Regions from separate parts of the Pseudomonas lurida genome, predicted to be linked through region 3. Evidence: riboswitches for the same ligand, from Rfam matches in the RefSeq annotation. Region 3 holds a riboswitch; each other region holds the start of a gene.

The links. Region 3 has a riboswitch for cobalamin ahead of cobW (cobalamin biosynthesis protein CobW). Riboswitches for the same ligand answer to the same signal wherever they lie in the genome.
Region 1: another riboswitch for cobalamin. It lies ahead of cobO (cob(I)yrinic acid a,c-diamide adenosyltransferase); the one in region 3 lies ahead of cobW (cobalamin biosynthesis protein CobW).
Region 2: another riboswitch for cobalamin. It lies ahead of ATH90_RS18805 (ABC transporter substrate-binding protein); the one in region 3 lies ahead of cobW (cobalamin biosynthesis protein CobW).

What each region holds. Positions count from the first base shown of each region.
Region 1 is NZ_PDJB01000001.1:4,565,883-4,572,864, reverse strand. It holds gene ATH90_RS20670 (C40 family peptidase) at 1-116, shown strand, start outside; gene ATH90_RS20665 (PQQ-dependent sugar dehydrogenase) at 188-1,501, opposite strand; cobalamin riboswitch at 1,601-1,860, shown strand; gene cobO (cob(I)yrinic acid a,c-diamide adenosyltransferase) at 1,940-2,551, shown strand; gene ATH90_RS20655 (cobyrinic acid a,c-diamide synthase CobB) at 2,548-3,936, shown strand; gene bluB (5,6-dimethylbenzimidazole synthase) at 3,933-4,583, shown strand; gene cbiB (adenosylcobinamide-phosphate synthase CbiB) at 4,580-5,488, shown strand; gene cobD (threonine-phosphate decarboxylase CobD) at 5,481-6,470, shown strand; gene ATH90_RS20635 (cobyric acid synthase) at 6,467-6,982, shown strand, end outside.
Region 2 is NZ_PDJB01000001.1:4,157,354-4,164,335, reverse strand. It holds gene ATH90_RS18830 (GNAT family N-acetyltransferase) at 1-145, shown strand, start outside; gene ATH90_RS18825 (hypothetical protein) at 204-428, shown strand; gene ATH90_RS18820 (GNAT family N-acetyltransferase) at 425-922, shown strand; gene ATH90_RS18815 (ABC transporter ATP-binding protein) at 948-1,712, opposite strand; gene ATH90_RS18810 (FecCD family ABC transporter permease) at 1,709-2,713, opposite strand; gene ATH90_RS18805 (ABC transporter substrate-binding protein) at 2,710-3,720, opposite strand; cobalamin riboswitch at 3,837-4,031, opposite strand; gene ATH90_RS18800 (hypothetical protein) at 4,135-4,578, shown strand; gene ATH90_RS18795 (DNA/RNA non-specific endonuclease) at 5,143-6,069, opposite strand; gene ATH90_RS18790 (M4 family metallopeptidase) at 6,200-6,982, shown strand, end outside.
Region 3 is NZ_PDJB01000001.1:2,699,587-2,706,568, forward strand. It holds gene nfuA (Fe-S biogenesis protein NfuA) at 162-746, shown strand; gene cobM (precorrin-4 C(11)-methyltransferase) at 994-1,740, opposite strand; gene ATH90_RS12155 (cobalamin biosynthesis protein) at 1,810-2,202, opposite strand; gene ATH90_RS12160 (CbtA family protein) at 2,199-2,903, opposite strand; gene ATH90_RS12165 (CbtB domain-containing protein) at 2,915-3,103, opposite strand; cobalamin riboswitch at 3,200-3,406, opposite strand; cobalamin riboswitch at 3,533-3,731, shown strand; gene cobW (cobalamin biosynthesis protein CobW) at 3,825-4,886, shown strand; gene cobN (cobaltochelatase subunit CobN) at 4,890-6,982, shown strand, end outside.

The sequences.
Region 1 (6,982 bases), 1.9 Mb from region 3:
ATGCGCCGCAAACCGGCGGTACGGTGAAGCTGGATACCCTGTCCAAGGCGTATTGGCAGAATGCTTACCTGAGCGCCAAGCGCGTGTTGCCAGCAAACCTGGCGCGCAATCCCTGAGTTGACGTCGCTCTACAGGGGAGAGCGGGCTTGCCCGCTCCCCCCTTGTTGTGTGGCGTTCTTGAGATGAGTTATTTAGCTGCCCAAACGCGCCACACCTTATTCCCCACATCATCCGCCACCAGCAAATCCCCCTGCTGATCAATCACCACGCCCACCGGCCGGCCCATGGCTTTCTCATCCTTGTCGAGGAACCCGGTCAGCACATCCACCGGCTGCCCTTTGGGTTGCCCGCCCTCGAACGGCACGAAGATCACCTTGTAGCCACTGTGTGGCTTGCGATTCCACGAACCATGCTGGCCGATGAACGCGCCGTTGCTGAACTGCGCCGGGAGTTTGCTGCCCTCGGCGAACGTCAGCCCCAGAGACGCCGTGTGCGGGCCCACGGCGTAGTCCGGCGCAATCGCCTTGGCCACCAGGTCCAGATTCTGCGGTGTCACGCGCACATCGATGTGCTGCCCGTAATAGCTGAACGGCCAGCCGTAGAAGGCGCCATCCTTGACTGAAGTGATGTAGTCCGGCACCAGGTCGCTGCCGATCTCGTCACGCTCATTGACGGCAGTCCACAGCTGGCCGCTCTGGGGCTCCCAGGCCATGCCGTTCGGGTTGCGCAGGCCGGAGGCAAAGATGCGATGCTCGCCGCTGGCGCGATCCACTTCCCAGATCGCTGCCCGACCCTGTTCGGCTTCAAGCCCGTTTTCCCCGACATTGCTGTTGGAGCCGACGCTCACATACAGCTTGCTACCGTCCTTGCTGGCCACCACGTTCTTGGTCCAGTGGTGGTTGATGCTGCCGCCTGGTAGGTCGACAACTTTGGTGCCTGCTTGCTTGATCGTGGTTTCGCCCGGTTGATAGGGGAAGCGCAGCAGCTTGTCCGAGTCGGCCACGTACAGGTCGTTGCCGACCAGTGTCATGCCAAACGGCGAATTGAGGTTCTCCAGGAAAACCGTGCGGGTTTCCGCGACGCCGTCGTGATCGGCGTCACGCAGCAGTGTGATGCGATTCGGGCTCGGCACCCCTGCACCGGCGCGGCCCATGACTTTTTCCATGACCCAGCCACGAATGCCCTTGGCGTCATCCGGCTTGGGTGGTGCGTTGGTTTCCGCCACCAGCACGTCGCCATTGGGCAGTACGTACAGCCAACGCGGGTGGTCCAGGCCCTCAGCGAACGCCGCCACCTGGGTGCCAGCGGCAGCCGTTGGTTTCGCGCCCTCGGGCCAGCCGATGGCCGGTGCGATGTTGACGGTGGGGATCAGGGTTTTGTTCGGTTCCGGCAACTTGGGCGAAGGCCCGGTGCCGTCGGAGACCTGAAGCGTGGAGCTTTCACCGCAGGCGGCGAGGGTGCCGGCGACCATGATGAGTAGGGCGAGTCTGGTTTTATGCATGGTGTTCTCCTTGATACCTGTAACGGTAGAGGAGGGCGGCGGTGCGATGGTTCAAGTGTAAGGTCAGCTTTAATTGACGCTCCACCCCCAACCCACTAACCTTCGCCGCTTGTTACAGGTGCTCTGTGACCCATGGGTCGACGGAGTGAAACAGGGAAGCCGGTGAGTGAGCGCACTTGTACACAGTGTTGCCGCGATTCCGGCGCTGCCCCCGCAACGGTAAATGAGACAAGACGCTGCTTTTTGCCACTGTATCGCCCGCGATATGGGAAGGCGCCGCGTCGGCCAGCACCTGCTCTCTCTACACAGCAGGCGCACCACTCATGAGCCCGGAGACCGGCCTGAAACATCCAACAGCATCACGGTGGGCGATGCTTGGCTGTCTGTTTTTCTTTTTTCCTGCCCGCCGTTTTTGTCCAGCCCCAACGGAGAGCTGCCATGACCGATTCCCCCGACCGCGACGAACGCCACCTGGCACGCATGCTGCGCAAAAAAGCCGTGATCGACGAGCGCATCGCCAATTCCCCCAACGAATGCGGTTTGTTGCTGGTATTGACCGGCAACGGCAAGGGCAAAAGCAGTTCCGCGTTCGGCATGCTGGCCCGGGCCATGGGCCACGGCATGCAGTGCGGTGTGGTGCAGTTCATCAAGGGGCGTAACAGCACCGGTGAAGAATTGTTCTTCCGCCGCTTCCCTGAGCAAGTGCGCTTCCACGTGATGGGCGAAGGCTTCACCTGGGAAACCCAGGACCGCCAGCGCGATATCGCTGCCGCCGAGGCCGCCTGGGCGGTGTCCCGCGAGTTGCTGCAAGACCCGGCCGTCGGCCTGGTGGTGCTGGACGAACTGAACATCGCGCTCAAGCACGGTTACCTCGACCTCGACCAAGTCCTCAGCGACCTGCAAGCCCGCCCTCCGATGCAGCACGTGGTGGTCACCGGCCGTGGCGCCAAGCCAGAGTTGATCGAAATGGGTGACACGGTCACCGAAATGGGCATGCTCAAGCACGCGTTCCAGGCCGGTATCAAGGCACAGAAGGGCGTCGAACTTTGAATCAGCCCCGTCATTGCCCTGCTGTCCTGATCGCCGCACCGGCATCCGGCCAGGGCAAAACCACTGTCACCGCGGCGCTGGCCCGCTTGCACCGCAACCTGGGGCGCAAGGTGCGCGTGTTCAAATGCGGTCCGGACTTCCTTGACCCGATGATCCACGAGCGCGCCAGCGGTGCGCCGGTGTATCAATTGGACATGTGGATGGTGGGTGAGCAGGAAAGTCGCCGCTTGCTGTGGGAAGCGGCGCAGGACGCCGACCTGATCCTGATCGAAGGCGTCATGGGCCTGTTCGATGGCACGCCGTCCAGCGCCGACCTGGCGCGACACTTTGGCGTGCCGGTGCTGGGCGTGATCGACGGCACGGCCATGGCGCAGACATTTGGCGCGTTGGCCTTGGGCCTGGCGCGTTATCAGCCGGATCTGCCGTTCGCCGGTGTACTGGCTAACCGTGTCGGCACCCTGCGCCATGCGCAATTGCTCGAAGGTAGCCTCACCGAAGGCCTGCGCTGGTACGGTGCGTTGTCCCGCGAGACCGGTATCGAGTTGCCCAGCCGCCACCTCGGCCTGGTGCAGGCGAGCGAACTCAATGACCTCGACGTGCGCCTGGACGCTGCTGCCCAGGCGTTGGGCAGCAGTTGCGAAGTGGCCTTGCCGCCGCCCGTGACCTTTGCCGCACCGCAAGTGATCGAGGCTGAGCCCTTGCTCAAAGGCGTGCGCATCGCCGTGGCGCGTGACGAAGCCTTCGCCTTTACCTACGGCGCCAGCCTCGACCTGCTGCGTGCGATGGGGGCCGAGTTGAGTTTCTTCTCGCCGATCCATGATCGCCAATTGCCTGACGCCGACAGCCTCTACCTGCCCGGCGGTTACCCGGAATTGCACCATCAGGCGCTGTCGGAAAACACTTCGATGCTCGACGCCATTCGTGCTCACCACGCGGCCGGCAAACCCTTGCTCGCCGAGTGCGGCGGCATGCTCTACCTGCTCGACTCGCTGACCGACGTCGACGGCACCCGCGCCGAACTGGTCGGCCTGCTGCAGGGCGATGCCGTGATGCAAAAGAAACTCGCGGCGCTGGCCCTGCAAAGTGTCGACCTGCCTGAAGGCACGCTGCGTGGCCACACCTATCATCATTCCCTGACCAGCACCGAGTGGCAGCCGATTGCCCGTGGCCTGAGCCCCAATGGCGGGCGCGGTGCCGAGGCGGTGTATCGGCAGGGGCGGATGACCGCGTCCTACGTGCATTTTTATTTCCCGTCGAATCCGGCTGCGGTAGCGGCCTTGTTTGCGCCGAGCCTTGAGACCGTTATCGCCGACAAGCCGGCGCCCACATCGACAGTGTTCACCAATCAACCTGTGGGAGCGGGCTCGCCCGCGAAGAGGCCATGACCGATAACGCCTTTCCCGAGGCCGATCGCCAGGCCGTCTACCGCGCTATCGCCGAACGCCGCGACATGCGCCACTTCAGCGGCGGCACTGTCGCTCCCGAATTGCTGCAACGGCTGCTCCAGGCTGCGCACCAGGCGCCGAGTGTCGGCCTGATGCAGCCGTGGCGTTTTATTCGTATCAGCGACCGCACCTTGCGTAGCCAGATTCAACAGGTGGTGGAAGAAGAGCGCGTACGCACCGCCGAGGCCCTCGGCGAGCGCTCCGACGAATTCATGAAGCTCAAGGTCGAAGGCATTCATGACTGTGCCGAAGTGCTGGTCGCGGCGTTGATGGATGATCGCGAGCGGCACATCTTCGGTCGGCGTACCTTGCCGGAAATGGACATGGCGTCGTTATCCTGCGCGATCCAGAACCTGTGGCTGGCAGCTCGCGTCGAAGGCCTGGGCATGGGCTGGGTCTCGCTGTTCGAGCCCCAGGCGCTGGCCGATCTGCTGGGTTTGCCGCCGGGCGCGAAACCCCTGGCCGTCCTGTGCCTTGGGCCGGTGACCGAGTTTTACCCGGCACCGATGTTGCAACTCGAAGGCTGGACCGAGCCTCGGCCATTGAGTGACATGGTGTATGAGAATGCGTGGGGAGTGAGTCAATGAGTGTGGCCTTGTTGTGTGTCGCTGCCGTGGCGCTGGATGCGCTGCTGGGCGAACCGAGGCGCTGGCATCCGCTGGTGGCGTTCGGCAATTTCGCCGGGCGCATCGAGCGACGTTTCAACTCCGGGGGGCGCGGCTGGCGCAGCCATGGCGTGACGGCGTGGTTTATCGCCGTGGTGCCGCTGACCCTGCTGGCCACGGCGTTGTCGTGGGCGCCGTATATCGGTTGGGTCCTGGAGATCCTGGCGTTGTATTGCGCCCTCGGCATGCGCAGCCTCGGCGAGCATGTGATGCCGGTGGCCCAGGCCCTGCGCAGCGACGACCTGGAGCAAGCGCGCAAGCGCGTGAGCTACCTGGTCAGCCGCCAGACCAGTGAGCTGGACCGCACCGAAGTCGCCCGCGCCGCCACCGAATCGGTGCTGGAGAACGGCAGCGATGCAGTGTTCGCCGCAATTTTCTGGTTTGTGGTCGCCGGCGTACCGGGCGTGGTGCTTTACCGCCTGAGCAACACCCTCGACGCCATGTGGGGCTACCGCAACGAACGCTTCGAACGTTTCGGCTGGGCAGCGGCAAAAATCGACGATGTGCTGAACTACATTCCTGCGCGCCTGGTGGCCTTGACCTACGCGGTGCTGGGCAAGACGCGCCTGGCGCTCAAATGCTGGCGCACCCAGGGCCCGACCTGGGACAGCCCCAACGCCGGTCCGGTGATGGCCGCCGGTGCAGGTGCCCTGGGCGTGGCGTTGGGCGGTGCGGCGATCTACCACGGTGAGGTGCACCAGCGCCCGCAACTGGGCGAAGGTCCGGCGGCAGATGCCGATGCCATCGACCGGGGCTGGCAACTGGTGCAGCGCGGCGTATGGTTGTGGCTGCTGATCCTATGTGCAGGGGCGCAATTCTATGCTTGAACACGGTGGCCGGCTGCGCAAGGCAGCGATTCAGTACGGGATAGCCGAGGCCGACTGGCTTGATCTCTCCAGCGGCCTTGCGCCCTGGCCCTGGCCGATCCCCGAGATACCCCTGCGCGCCTGGGCACGCCTGCCCGAAACCGACGACGGCCTGGAGCAGGCCGCCAGCGAGTATTACGGCGCTGCGCATCTATTGCCGGTGCCGGGCTCCCAGGCGGCGATCCAGTTGCTGCCACGCCTGCGCCGCTCCGGCAAGGTCGGCGTGCTGTCGCCTTGCTATGCCGAACACGCTGAAGCCTGGCGCCGCGCCGGTTACGTGGTGCGCGAAGTGCAGGAGCAGGAAGTCGATTTCTTCCTTGATGGCCTCGACGTGTTGGTGGTGGTCAACCCCAATAACCCCACCGGCTTGACCCTCACCCCGCAACGCTTGTTGGACTGGCACTCGCGGCTGGCCCAGCGCGGCGGCTGGCTGGTGGTGGATGAAGCGTTCATGGACGTGACCCCGCAACTGAGCCTGGCGGGCCAGGCGCATCAGGTCGGCCTGATTGTGTTGCGCTCGTTCGGTAAATTCTTCGGCCTAGCCGGCGTGCGACTGGGCTTCGTGTTGGCCGAGCGCAAGCTGCTCAAGTTACTGGCCGAGCAGGTCGGCCCTTGGGCCGTCAGCGGGCCGACGCGGGTGTTGGGCCAAGTGTGTTTGCGCGACACGGCCGGGCAGGTGCAGCAACGCGTGCGATGCATCGAGGCCGGCCAGCGCTTGTTCGCCTTGCTGGAGCGCCACGGCTTTCAACCCCAGGGCGGCTGTGCCTTGTTCCAATGGCTGATCACGCCCCACGCCGAACGCATGCACGAATTCATGGCCCAGCGCGGCATCCTGCTGCGCCTGTTTGTCCACGACAGCAGCCTGCGCTTTGGCCTGCCCGATACCGAGGCCGACTGGCTGCGCCTCGACGAGGCCCTGATCGCCTACAAGGAAGCGACATGAGTACGCTGATGGTGCAAGGCACCACCTCTGACGCCGGCAAAAGTACGCTGGTGACGGCGCTGTGCCGCTGGCTGGTACGCCAGGGCGTCGCAGTGGCGCCATTCAAGCCACAGAACATGGCGCTCAATAGCGCGGTGACGGCCGAAGGCGGCGAGATCGGCCGCGCCCAGGCGGTGCAGGCCCAGGCCGCCAACCTGGCGCCGCACACCGACATGAACCCGGTATTGCTCAAGCCCAACAGCGACACGGGTTCGCAAGTGATCATCCATGGCCGCGCCGTGACCAGCATGAACGCGGTGGCCTACCACGACTACAAAGCCATTGCGATGCAGGCGGTGCTGGCTTCTCACGCTCGATTGAGCCACGCCTACCCGGTGGTGATGGTCGAAGGCGCGGGCTCGCCGGCGGAGATCAACCTGCGCGCCAATGACATCGCCAACATGGGCTTTGCCGAGGCGGTCGACTGCCCGGTGCTGCTGATCGCCGATATCAATCGCGGCGGCGTGTTTGCC
Region 2 (6,982 bases), 1.5 Mb from region 3:
GGACGGTGGTTGCACGCATTTGAGTTTGAGCGTGCGCCCCGACAACCCAGCCCGGCTGATGTATGAGCGCGCAGGGTTTGTGCAGGTGGGGACCGGTTCTCATGGCTATCTTCGTTATGAACGAGCGGAGGGCCTGGGAACTTAAAACCTGATCAACTGGTCAGGTTAATCAGTTGCTCCTCTCCCTCAACAAGGACTTCCCCATGCGCGAATACACCCTCGACTACCGGTTCAACGACGAACCCCGCACCCATGTGTTCGAACTCAAGCAACCCGAGTTGGCGATGCATGAAGCGGCGTTGCACTTGCTGCAGTTGCATTTTGGCGATGCGGAGAATGGCTTGATCCTGCCGCCTGCTGATGCGACGCCGGAGCAAATTCTGGAGCAGGCGCAGGTGGTGGGGATTACGCAGATCGAGGTGGCATGAGCCCAAGGCCGATCATTCAGGCGGTCAAGGCCGCGGATATCCCAGAGGTGCTGGCGTTTGTGCTGGCGGCCCGTGCCGAGCTGTTCCCCACGCTCAGCGCGACGGGGATGCCGGCGGACCTGGCGCAGTTCGAGGCGATCTATCTGCACGGCGATGGGCGATTTCTTGTCGCGCGTGATGAGGGCCAGATCGTCGCTGCCATTGGTTATTTGCCCTATGACGGGCGTTTCCCGCAGTTAAATTACCAGGGCCTCAAGACGGTGGAGGTGGTGCGCCTGTTTGTGCGGCCGGCGTTCCGTCGCTTTGGCTTGGCGGGCGAGCTGTACCGTGCGCTGGAGGCGTTGGCCACAGCGGATCGGGTAGCGGCGATGTACCTGCACACCCATCCGTTTTTACCGGGAGCGATTGATTTTTGGCTTCGCCAAGGCTTTGAAGTGGTGGACGTGGAGGCGGACCCAGTGTGGCGCACGACGCATATGCAGCGTTGCCTCTAACACCATACCCTCACGAATATCCTGATCAGTTCGGACGCAACCGCAGAATCTGCGCGCCATCAAATGGGTCTGTCAGGTAATGCGCCTGCACCCCGAAGGTTTCCTGCAAGCGCTGCGGTGTCAGCACCTCCAGCGGTTTGCCCAGCGACACCAGCCGCCCGTGATCCAGCACCGCCAAGCGGTCACAGGTCAGCGCCTGGTTGAGGTCATGCAGGGCAATCAAGGTGGTGACGGGCAAGCCCTGCACGCCTTTTAGAATCCCCAGTTGGTGCTGGATATCCAGGTGATTGGTCGGCTCATCCAGCAACAGAATCTGCGGCCGTTGCGCCAATGCGCGGGCGATGTGCACACGTTGGCGTTCCCCGCCCGAAAGGCTGCGCCAGGCGCGTTGGCTCAGGTGGGTGGCGTCGACGTCATGCAAGGCCTGTTTCACGATGGCGTCGTCTTCGCTGGACCAGGGGCTCAGTGCCGACAACCACGGCGTACGGCCCAGGGCCACGGCGTCGAACACGCGGATGGCGTCGTCGGTGTCAGCCTGCTGTTCCACCACCGCCAGTTGCTGCGCGATGGCGCGGCGCGACAGCTTGCCCAAGCGCTGGCCACCCAATAACACCTCGCCGGACGCCGGTGTGCGCAAGCCGGCGAGCAACTTGAGCAGGGTGGATTTGCCGGAGCCGTTCGGCCCGACGATACCGAGGGTTTCGCCCAGGTGAACCTCCAGGTGGATGTCGCGCAGCAGCTCGACCTCGCGCACCTTGAAACCCAGGTCCGTGCAGCTCAGCACCGTCATCGCGCGTTTCTCCGGCCGATCAGGATCAGCGCAAACACCGGCGCGCCGACCAGCGCAGTGACCACGCCGACCGGTATCACCTGGCCCTTGATCAAGGTGCGTGACAGCACATCCGCCGCAATCAAAAACAGCGCGCCACCCAAGGCACTCGCCGGCAGCAAGCGCGAATGCCCGGTGCCAAGCAGCAGGCGCACGGCGTGGGGAATCACCAGCCCGACAAAACCGATGGAGCCGACAATCGACACCATCACCGCTGTCACCAGGGCTGCGCAGCCTACCAGTACAAACTGCACGCGGCGCACCGGGATGCCGAGGGATGCCGCCGAGTCGCTGCCGAAGGTGAACGCATCCAGCGCGCGACGGTGCCACAGGCACACGGCCAAGCCAGCGACAGCCACCGGCACGGCCAGCCACACCGAGGGCCAGCGTACGCCGCTGAGGTTGCCCAGCAGCCAGAACATGATGCCGCGCGCTTGCTCGGAGCTGGCCGACTTGGTGATCAGGAACGCGGTGAGCGCATTGAACAGCTGCGAGCCGGCGATGCCCGCGAGGATGATCTGGCCGGTGCCGCTGGCCGAACCACTGGCACGCGCCAACAGGATCACCAGTGCAAATGCTGCCATCGCGCCGACAAACGCGCCGGCCGACAACGAAATCAAGCCGCCGCCCACGCCCATCAACGCCACCAACACCGCGCCGGTCGAGGCACCGGCGCTGATGCCCAGCAGGTACGGATCGGCCAGCGGGTTGCGCAACAGCGACTGCAGGATCACCCCGCAGGTCGCCAACCCCGCACCGCAGGCGGCGGCGACCAGGGCGCGCGTGAGGCGGTAGTTCCACACCACGCCTTCATCGATGGGGTCGAGCACGTAGCCGGCCGCCCACAGTTTGTTGGCGAGTACCTGGAGCACGACCTGCGGCGAGATGGCGGTTTCGCCGATGGCCACGCCAGCGAGTACGGCGGCGAGGAGCAGGGCCAGGGCGAGCAGGGTACGCATCATTTCGGCAGGTCGTAGCCGTCGATGGCCGTGGCCAGTTGTTCAAGGCCATCGAACATGCGGATGCTGGCCTGCAACGCCAGGGCGTCGAGGATGATAATGCGGTTGTTTTTCACCGCGTCCATGTTGCGGGTCACCGGGTCGCTGCGCAGAAACGCCAGTTTCTTTTCATGGTCGTCGGCGGGGTAGCGGCGGCGGTCCATGCGCGCGATCACCAGGAAGGTCGGGTTGGCCTTGGCAATGGTTTCCCAGCCGACGGCGGGCCACTCTTCATCGGACTGCACCACGTTGGACAGGCCGAGGGTTTGCAGCATGAACTCCGGAATGCCTTTGTGGCCGGCCACGTAAGGGTCGCTGGCCATCTCCGAACTGGAGAACCACACCAGCGCGCTGGCCTGCTTGAGGCCTTTGCCCTGTGCCGTGGCGACGGACTTGGCCAGGCGGGCCTTGAGTGCGTCGTTCAACTGCAGGCCACGATCCTGTACATCGAAAATCTGCGCCAGCTGGCTGATGCTCTTATAAATAGTCTCGATGTGGAACGGCTCCAGTCGCGTGCCGTCAGCGCCTACCAGGTTGTCCTTGCCTTCGCAGTCGGAGGGCAGCAGGTAGGTGGGAATCTTCAGTTCATGAAATTGCTCACGGGTGCCGACCACGCCTTGTGGCCCGACCACCCATTCCAGCTCGGCAGCCACCAGTTGCGGGCGCTTGGCGATCACGGCCTCGAAGCTCGGCTCATTATTGGCCAGGCGCTCGATGCTGTCGTTCTGCGCCTTGTATTGCGGCAACACGCTGTTGAACCACAGCGAGGTGCCCACCACCTTGTCGCCCACGCCCAGCGCATACAGCATTTCGGTGGCGGCCTGGCCGATGGTCACGCTGCGGGCAGGGGCTTGCTGGAAGGTGAGGGTGCTGCCGCAGTTTTCCACCGTCAGCGGGTAGTGGGTGGGTGCAGCGTGGGCCAGGGCACAGAAGCCAATGCCGGTAAGCAGGGCGGTAACGCGTGGCAGCATGGAGCAATCTCCGAGTGAACCGTACGTGGAACTGGGGAGGCACGGTTTGGAAATACACCCTCGAGCGCTGTGGTTGAGGCAGGCAAGCGTGTCCTTCCCGGACACCCCGCCGGTTAGTTATTGAGCGTGAGCCGGCAGGTCTCCTGACTGATGCATCGTCGCCAGGCTCCGGCCTTCCCGGACAAGGTCCAGTGGCATCAAGGAGCAGGCTCAGCACCTACAGTTGCGGGGGCAGTTCCGATTGGCGCGAGGGTACGGCGCTTCGGATTCCCTATTAGTCCCGTTTGGGAACCGGCGCGGTATGGTAGTCGATCGCGAGGTTTAACGGGAGGCCGTGAAGCCAACGGTAGCTCTTTGATGGTGGGGCTCCTATGATGCGCAGCCAATGGATCGCTTTATCACAAGGAATACACAGTGAAATCGTTCGTCGCGCTCGCCCTCGTCGCCACCCTCGCCGGTTGTGCCGCCCAAGGTAAATCTGAACAACAGATTCTTGACGAGGCCGCCACCGCCTATGTCAAGTCGATGCCGGCCGGGTCGGACAAACTCCGTTTGCACTCGATGAGCATCCCCAAAAGCGGGATGTTCGGCGATACCCTGGCGATTTCCATGGCCGGTGAGCAAAACGCCGCCTACCTCAGGGGAGAACTGCTCGATGCCAAGCGCTTGGGCGATGTGTTCTTTTTGATTATCGGTGCCAGCACGCCGGTTGATGTTGCCGTGATCAGCAAAGCCGTTGAGGGGCAGGACTTGAAGGGGATGCAGATTTATTACTCGGGCACTGATGCGCAGAAAGACAAAGTGCGTGCGGCGGTCGAGAAAACCCAGGCGCAGTTTCATTACATCAATGCGCAATGAGGGCCCGCCCGTTGCCTCGCCTGCTGCCTGTCACCCTGCGATCCTGAAATGTGGGAGCGGGCTTGTTCGCGAAAGCGGCCTGACCGTCAACCACCATCTGCCTGTCACCCCGCGATCCAAAAATGTGGGAGCGGGCTTGCCCGCGAAGGCGGCCTGATAGCCGACCTGGATGTTGGATCAGACCGGGTACATATCCGTTATTTAGGTTACGGCTGATATTGGTTCCGCTCTTACAGCGGGTCACTTTGGAAAAGAGCCCCAAAGTAACCAAAAGGCTCTTGCCCCAACACTCGGCACCTCGCCTAGGCTCGGTGTGCCCGTAATCCGACAGGGATTTGGGGGGCCGCCGCCACGCGCCCTCCATGGCGCGGGGCGGCTAAACCGGCATCCCTGCCGGTTTACCCCCCAAATCCCTGTCGAATTCCGGCCAGCGTGTTTGATGGGGCGCCTGAAATCAAAAGCAAGATCAAGATCAAGATCAAGATCAAGAGCGGCTCGCTTTGCATCGTGGTTAGCGATGGTTGTCGACGACGCTTAACAGGTGGGTGCTGTTTGAAGCGCTGGTCACAGACGAATGTCTTCGGGGCCTTGTATCAGTGCTTCAATTCGTGTGCCGGTGGCGCGTTCTTCGTTGCTGAAACCGTCGTAGTCGGCGAGGTTGGCGAAGCGGATGCCGGTCAGGCGTTCTATCTGGATCACGCTGCGCTGGTAGGTCCTGAGCTGGCCGAACACCAGGTCCAACTGGCCGAGCTCGCGGCTCTGGTCAATCATGTAGGCACTGGCAGAAGGCTTGCCGTCGTCGCTGAGGTAGGCGACGACTTTCCAGAAGGCCTTCGGGATCTGTACGCCTCGGTACACACGGTCGTCGTCAGCGAACACCGGGCCGGTGAACACCGTGGCCCGGGCTTTCCAGCGTTGCGTGTTGTCGAGGATGTAGTCTTCGAGCTCCAGCCAGGTCTTCTGGTTGAACCCGCTCATCTGCGGCGAACAGTTGGTGAAATGAAAGGTATCGACGTTGGCGGTTTGCGCCGCGTCGCCCCAGTTCGGGTCTTGGCGGCGGACCAGGTGGCCGCGATCGAGGCCATTACTGGCATAGAGCGCTTCGCCCACCTGCGCATCGTTCGGCAGGCGACCGTCGTAGGCCCAGGTGTCGTTGCTGCGAATAATGTCCACGTGCTGGCCGCCGTCGATGTTGACGCCCACATACAGCGCAAGTCGCTTGGCGCGTGACATCGTTATCGAGAAGTGCGTGTAGTCCAGGCGCTGCTGTGTATCGCCCGCCAAGGCCTCCTCGACCGTGGGCCAGGGCACCCCGAAGCTGCCGAGAAAATCCTCGGCATAGCCGCCCCGGTCCTTCAAGTCTTTGGCCGAAGTGACACGGGGCGTCGTCGCTCGCGCCTCCAGTAGCGTAGGGCTCGGCGCGATCAATGGGCGCAGGTCGGCGAGCCTGGGGCGGTACGAAAGGTCGATTTTGGCTTTACGTGCTGGCATCGGTAAGTCCTCCTTGGATAAACACGACTGCAACATAAGTTAATGACAATTGATGATGCGCGTTAACCCCTGGGGACTATCCTCAAACGGTCACCCGGACGTTCACCACACGCCAACAGGGAGCCAGCCAATGTGTGATCGCCATTACCGTAACCCGATTTTCTGCCTGATACCGCCCTATATGCTCGACCAGATCGCGCGCAACGGCGACAAGGCGCAACGGGAGGTCGCGTTGCGCACGCGCGCCAAAGACAGCACGTTCCGCTCGTTGCGCATGGTCGCCGTGCCCGCCAAAGGCCCGGCGCAAATGGCCCTGGCCATGGGCGCAGGCAAGCGCCGATCGATCTACAGCGCCAACGGCACCGATAGCCTGCCAGGCACGCTGATCCGTGGCGAAGGGCAGCCCGCCAGCGGTGATGCCGCAGTGGACGAGGCCTATGACGGCCTGGGCGCCACGTTCGATTTTTTTGACGAGGTCTTTGATCGCAACTCCATCGACGACGCCGGCATGGCACTGGACGCGACCGTGCATTTTGGCCAGGACTACAACAATGCCTTCTGGAACTCGGCCCAGATGGTGTTTGGCGATGGGGACGCGCAGTTGTTCAACCGCTTCACGGTGGCCCTTGACGTGATCGGGCATGAGTTGGCCCATGGTGTCACCGAGGACGAGGCCAAGCTGATGTACTTCAACCAGTCCGGGGCGTTGAACGAATCGCTGTCGGACGTGTTCGGTTCGTTGATCAAGCAATACGCGTTGAAGCAACGCGCGCAAGACGCCGATTGGCTGATCGGCAAAGGGCTGTTCACCCAGAAGATCAAAGGCAGTGCCCTGCGCTCGATGAAAGCCCCCGGAACGGCGTTTGACGACAAGCTGCTGGGCAAGGACCCTCAGCCCGGGCACATGGATGAT
Region 3 (6,982 bases):
TGGTGCAAGCGCCCTTTGGTGACTTTGGGAATACCCGCCATCACCCAAATAACGGATATGTACACCCCCTCCCAGAAATGCCTATCCCGACAAAAACACTAGGACTTTGTACCTGCGTAATATTTTGGCGTAAACTGCCGGCAAGCCTGTGAGGAGTTTCCATGACTGCCATTACCATTACCGACGCCGCCCACGATTACCTGGCTGACCTGCTGTCCAAGCAGAATACCCCAGGAATCGGCATCCGCGTCTTTATCACCCAGCCCGGCACTCAATACGCCGAGACGTGCATTGCCTACTGCAAGCCTGGGGAAGAGAAGCCTGAAGACACCGCCCTGGGGCTGAAAAGCTTCACCGCGTACATCGATGCCTTCAGCGAAGCCTTCCTCGACGACGCGGTGGTCGACTACGCCACCGACCGTATGGGCGGCCAGTTGACCATCAAGGCGCCGAACGCCAAGGTGCCCAACGTCAATGCCGACAGCCCGGTCAACGAGCGCATCAACTATTACCTGCAAACCGAGATCAACCCTGGGCTCGCCAGCCACGGTGGCCAGGTCAGCCTGATCGACGTGGTCGAGGACGGCATCGCGGTGCTCAAGTTCGGCGGCGGCTGCCAAGGCTGCGGCCAGGCGGACGTGACCCTGCGTGAAGGCATTGAGCGCACCCTGCTCGAGCGTATCCCGGAGCTCAAGGGCGTACGTGACGTGACCGACCACACGCAGAAAGAAAACGCCTACTACTGAGTAAGGCGTTCACTGCGATCAGAAAAAACGGCGCCCCGTGAGCGCCGTTTTTTTATGCTTAAAATTCAGTGGCTTGCGCTATTTATCTGACGTTTACCATTAACTGTAGGCATTGGCTGTTCAGCGATTGCAGTGTGCCGGCTGCCGAACTGATAACACGATGCAAATATCACCGGAAAGTCAGTCCATTTAGTGAGATTTATCCAATATAAATCAGCATGTTATGTGTTTTTTGTGAGGTTGTTTGTCACGGCCGATACAGGTGTGCATGCCCGGCCCGGTACAGCGAAGACTCACTGAAACTGTCACTCGCCAATACCCGGCCCACCACGATCAGCGCGGTGCGCCGAAACCCTTTCGCGGTGACCTTGTCGGCAATATCACTGAGCGTGCCCACCACCCAGTCCTGATCCGGCCAGGTCGCCCGGTGCACCACGGCAATCGGGCAATCCGCGCCATAGTGCGGCAGCAATTCGGCGACGATCTTGTCCAGGTGATTGACCCCCAGGTGAATCGCCATGGTCGTGCCATGCCGTGCCAGGCTGTCGAAGTCTTCACCGGCTGGCATGCTGGTTTTGTCGGCGTAGCGCGTCAGGATCACACTTTGGGCGATGTCGGGCAGGGTCAGTTCCGCTTCCAGCAGCGCAGCGCAAGCGGCGACTGCGGTGACCCCGGGGATGATCTGGAACGGGATGCCCAGCTCGCGCAAATGGCGGATCTGTTCGCCAATCGCGCCATACAGGCTTGGGTCACCGGAGTGTACGCGGGCCACATCCTGGCCATTTGCATGGGCAGCCTTGATCAGGTCGATGATTTGTTCCAAGTGCAGTTCGGCGCTGTTGACCACGTTCTCCGCTTGATGGCCTTCCAGCACCGCCGCAGGCACCAACGAGCCGGCATAGATGATCACCGGGCAACTGCGGATTAGCCGCTGGCCTTTGACGGTGATCAATTCCGGGTCGCCGGGGCCTGCGCCGATGAAGTAGACGGTCATGGAAAATCCTGATGGAAAACGGGCGAGCATGAAGGATGCTCATGATCGGAAGGGGCGATTATCAGATTTTTACCCGGCGCATGCCAATGCAAAGGTGGCCCGGGCAGTCTTTTTGCGGGTGATCAGCAAGCGGGCAGGGGCGTTGCCGAGCTGTTCCGCCAAGGCCAGGGCGGCGCTTTCGGCGATGCCATAACAGCCGGTATGGGCAAACACAACGTCCGACTTGTGGCTCAGGCGGTGTTCAAAAACCGCCAACTGCTCGGCGCTGAAGCACTGCAACGGCAGTTCCAGCGCTTTGGCCAGTGCCAGGAGGCCTGGTTCATTCTGTTTGCGGTCGATAGTGGCCAGCGCGGTGATGCTGTCGCGCTCGATACCGCCCTCGGCGAGGGCGCTATCAAACAAGGCCAGCAGTGCGTGAAGATCACACCCTTGCTGGCACCCCAGGCCGACCACTCGTGTCATGCGGAGTATTGATCGTCGCGGTTGCGGCGAAACAACCAAGCGCTGATCAGGCCCAGGGCCAGCCAGAATGCGACGTTGGTCAGTTGTGAAGCGATTTTGAACTGCGCTTCCAGGGCTTGCGGTGCCAGCATCGAATGCACCTCTGGCTGCGGCGCGCCGATCACGTGCGGTACCGCGATAATCGCCACGCCCAGCACTTTGAGCAGCCAGTTGCGACCAAATACGATCAGTGCGATACCGGCGGCGGTAGACGCGGCGGTGCCGATCCACCAGGTCTGGCGCAGCGCCAGGTCGGCGGCGGCGGTGCCCGGCAACTCAGGCGGCAGGCCCAAGGTAGGTGCCAGCACGAACGTCGCATAACCGGCCAGGCCCCAGAGCAGGCCCTGGGCCGTGCGGGTCGGTGCGCGCAGGGTATAGAGGCCGGCCAGCATCAGCGCAAAACCGACGGCGACCACCAGGTTGCCACCTGTGGTGGACAGGACGCGCTGCCAGCCATTTTCCGGCTCCCAGGCTTCGGCATCGTGGGTGTGGGCGGCAGCACCTTCGGCATGTTGATGGGCCACTTCAGTGGCGGCCGGGGCGTTTTCATAGGTTTCCGCCTGCAGTATCAGCGGGGCGACCCAGAAGCTTTGCAGCAAGGTCAGCAGCAGGGCGGCCAGAAGGCCGGTGAAACCGGCGGTTTGCGCAATACGCTTGATCATGTCGGCAGGTCTCAGTGGCACGGGAACGCGGCGCTGTGGCGGGTATCGTGGGCGGCGTTGTGCACCGCCTCGATGTGCGAGAAACCGGCGAAATACACCAGGCACGCACCCAGGATCGACGCGCCGATGGCGGCGGTCAGGCGTTGGCCCAGGGTAGCGGAGCTGCTGGTGGTGTGTGAGGTGCTGCTGATGATCGACATGGCGCGTCCCTTCTGGGTGTCAGGGTGAAACGAGCGCATGAAAACCCCGCGAGCCAGGCACGCAGGGTTCTGAACAGCGCCCGCCCACCGCGGGTTTGTTATCTGAATTTTCGGGCCGGTCTCCGGGCTTGCGAGGGGGCTCCTGGGGAGTCCTCAAAGCGTCGCCTTCCCATGCATTTGCACAGTGGCCGTGACACTTCGCTCGCTTACCGTTGCGGGGGCAGCACCGGACTGGTCATATCGCTATGACGCACCGGTTTCCCGTTTCACCCTGTGAAGGGCACCCGAAACAAGGTGTGTAGGAGAGCATGGGCGCAGGATGGGAGTCAATTGAGTTGTTGGGTGCCTATCCGTTACCTGAATATCGGATAGGTACACGAGCGAGCCCAGCCAAGCCCAACCCATCATTGACCATCCCCCAAGCACTGCGTAGCCTTGCACCCTCGAGGTTCTTCAGCCCAGGCCGAAGCTAAGAAGGGAACGCGGTCCAAGCCGCGGCTGCCCCCGCAACTGTAAAGGGTTTATCTGACTGCCACGCCACTGCCATCCGGCGGGAAGGCGCAGCCAGCGCCGGTCGCAAGACCCGCATGCCCCAAGCCAGGAGACCTGCCTCGTAACCGATTTTCCAATTCAACCGGGCGGGGTGATCCGGTGACGAAATCCGCTGCTGCGCGCCGTCGCAGGGCCTATCGTCCCGTATGCCCGCCCCCAAGGGCATCCGATGAAAACACTGGCCAAACTTCCCGTCACCATCGTTACCGGCTTCCTCGGTTCGGGCAAAACCACCTTGTTGCGCCACATGCTCGACAACGCGCAGGGCCGCCGCATTGCGGTCATCGTCAATGAGTTCGGCGAGTTGGGCATCGACGGTGAGATCCTCAAGCAGTGCTCCATCGGTTGCACTGAAGAAGAGGCCAACGGCCGCGTGTACGAACTGGCCAACGGCTGCCTGTGCTGCACGGTGCAAGAAGAGTTTTTCCCGGTGATGCGCGAATTGGTCGCCCGTCGTGGTGACCTCGACCATATCCTCATCGAAACCTCCGGCCTGGCCCTGCCAAAACCGTTGGTACAAGCCTTTCAATGGCCAGAAATCCGCAGCGCCTGCACGGTTGACGCGGTGATCACCGTGGTCGACAGCCCGGCCGTGGCCGCTGGCACCTTCGCCGCATTCCCGGACCAGGTCGATGCCCAGCGCAAACTCGACCCGAACCTGGACCACGAATCGCCACTGCATGAGCTGTTCGCTGACCAGTTGGCCAGCGCCGACCTGGTGATCCTCAACAAGACCGACCTGATCAGCGCCGAAGACCTGGCCCGCGTGCGCCTGGAAGTCGCCGAAGAACTGCCACCCGCGGTGAAGATCGTCGAAGCCAGCAGCGGTCGCTTGCCGTTGGACGTGCTGATTGGCGTGGGTGCCGGCTCCGAAGAACATATCGACGGCCGCCACAGCCATCACGATCATCACCACGAGGGTGAAGACGACCACGACCACGATGCGTTTGACTCGATCTCCATCGACCTGCCACAAGCTGACGAAGCGCTGCTGCTCGAGGCCCTGACGCAACTGGTGGTGCAACACGGCATCCTGCGCGTCAAAGGTTTCGCTGCTATCCCGAACAAGCCGATGCGCCTGCTGATCCAGGGCGTGGGCACGCGTTTCGACAAGCATTTCGACCGTGCCTGGGGCGCCGACGAAGCGCGCGTCACGCGCTTGGTGCTGATCGGCCAGGAGCTCGATGCGGCGGGCCTTGAAGCGCAATTGCGCGCCGCGCTCAGCGTCTAACCCATGCACCTGCTCAGGACCCAGCCCGGTGGTTTCGTCTCGGACGACAACATTGCCGACCTCGGCCAGACCCCCGCTGAACTGGTGATCCTGTGCAGCGGTGATTCGAGCCTGGCGCTGCTGGCCGAAGCGGCCCAGCAGCTGCCCGACGACTACCCCAGTTTTCGCCTGGCCAACCCGATGCAGGTGCAGAACCATGCCTCCGTCGACCTGTACGTCGATGAAGTGCTGCGCCACGCCAAGGTCATCCTGATCTCGCTGCATGGCGGCATCGGTTATTGGCGCTACGGCATCGAGCGCCTGGTGGAACTGGCCGAGCGCGGCGTGCAGTTGATTCTGGTGCCGGGGGATGACAGACCGGACCCGGAGCTCAGTGACCTGAGCACCGTTGGCGTACAAGCGCGTGATCGCCTCTGGCACTTCCTGCGCCAGGGCGGCCTGGCGAATGCGCTGAATTTCTATCGCTGCCTGGCCAGTGGTTACCTGGGCCGGGACTACGCCTGGGAAGCGCCACAAACCCTGCCGCGCACGGCGATTTATCACCCGCATCACGCCAGTGCATGCCTGCATGATTGGCAGGCCGACTGGAGCGCGGACTGGCCGGTGGCGGCGGTGCTGTTCTATCGCTCCCATTTGCAGGCGGCCAATACCGGGTTTATCGACGTGTTCTGCCAGCGCTTGCAGGCTGCGGGCCTTAACCCGTTGCCCATGGCGGCGGCCAGTTTGAAAGAGCCCGGCTGCCTGGCGGTGGTCGAGGACGTGCTGGATGAGGTAGGCGCGGCGGTGATCCTCAACACCACAGGCTTTGCCCAATCCAGCCCCGAAGCGCCGCATTTACGCCCGTTTCGCCGTAATATCCCGGTGATCCAGGCCATTTGCGCCCAAGACAACCAGCCCGGCTGGGAGGCCAGCGAGCAGGGCCTCGGCCCGCGTGACCTGGCGATGCATATCGCCTTGCCCGAACTGGACGGGCGCATCATCAGCCGGCCGATCAGTTTCAAGGACCTGGCCTGGCGCAGTGAGCGCAGCCAGTCGGACGTGGTCTGCTACCGCGCCGCGCCCGAGCGCATGGATTTTGTCGCGCAGCTGGCCCGGCGTTGGGTCGAGTTGGCGCGAGTGCCCGCTGCGGACAAACGCATTGCGCTGGTCCTTGCCAATTACCCAACCCGCGACGGCCGTATCGGCAACGGCGTTGGCCTGGACACGCCCGCGGCGGCGCTGAATATCCTGCGGGCCTTGCAGGCTGAAGGCTATCCGCTGCCGGACAGCTTGCCCGAGAGCGGCACGGCGCTGATCCACGCTTTACTCGGCGGCGTCACCAATGACCTGGACGGTCTCGACCTGCGCCCGTGCCATCAAAGCCTGGCGCTGGAGGACTACGAGGCGATGTTCAAGCGCTTGCCCGAGGCCAACCGCCAGGCCGTGCTGGAACGCTGGGGCGCGCCGCACAACGACCCGATGTTCCGCGACGGTCGCCTGATGATCGCCGGCCTGCGCCTGGGCCTGACCTTTGTCGGCATCCAGCCGGCACGCGGTTATCAGGTGGATGCCAGCGCGGTGTACCACGACCCGGACCTGGTTCCGCCCCATGCTTACCTGGCGTTTTACTTCTGGTTGCGCCACACCTACGGTGCCCATGGCGTGATCCATGTGGGCAAGCACGGCAATCTGGAATGGTTGCCGGGCAAGGGCGTGGGGCTGTCGGAAAACTGCTGGCCCGACGCGCTGCTGGGGCCGCTGCCGAACATCTACCCGTTTATCGTCAACGACCCTGGCGAGGGCGCCCAAGCCAAGCGGCGCACCCAGGCAGTGATCATCGACCACCTGATGCCGCCGCTGACCCGTGCCGAAACCTATGGCCCGCTGCGTGATCTGGAGCTGCTCGCGGACGAGTATTACGAAGCGCAGCTGCTGGATCCGCGCCGCGCTCTGGAGCTGCAGAAAGACATTCTCAAACTGGTGCGTGAAACCCGCATCGACCAGGAACTCGAGCTGCAAAGCGATACAGAGGCGGCGGTGTGGCTGCCGCGCCTGGACACCTACCTGTGCGACTTGAAGGAGTCGCAGATTCGCGACGGCCTGCATATCTTCGGCGA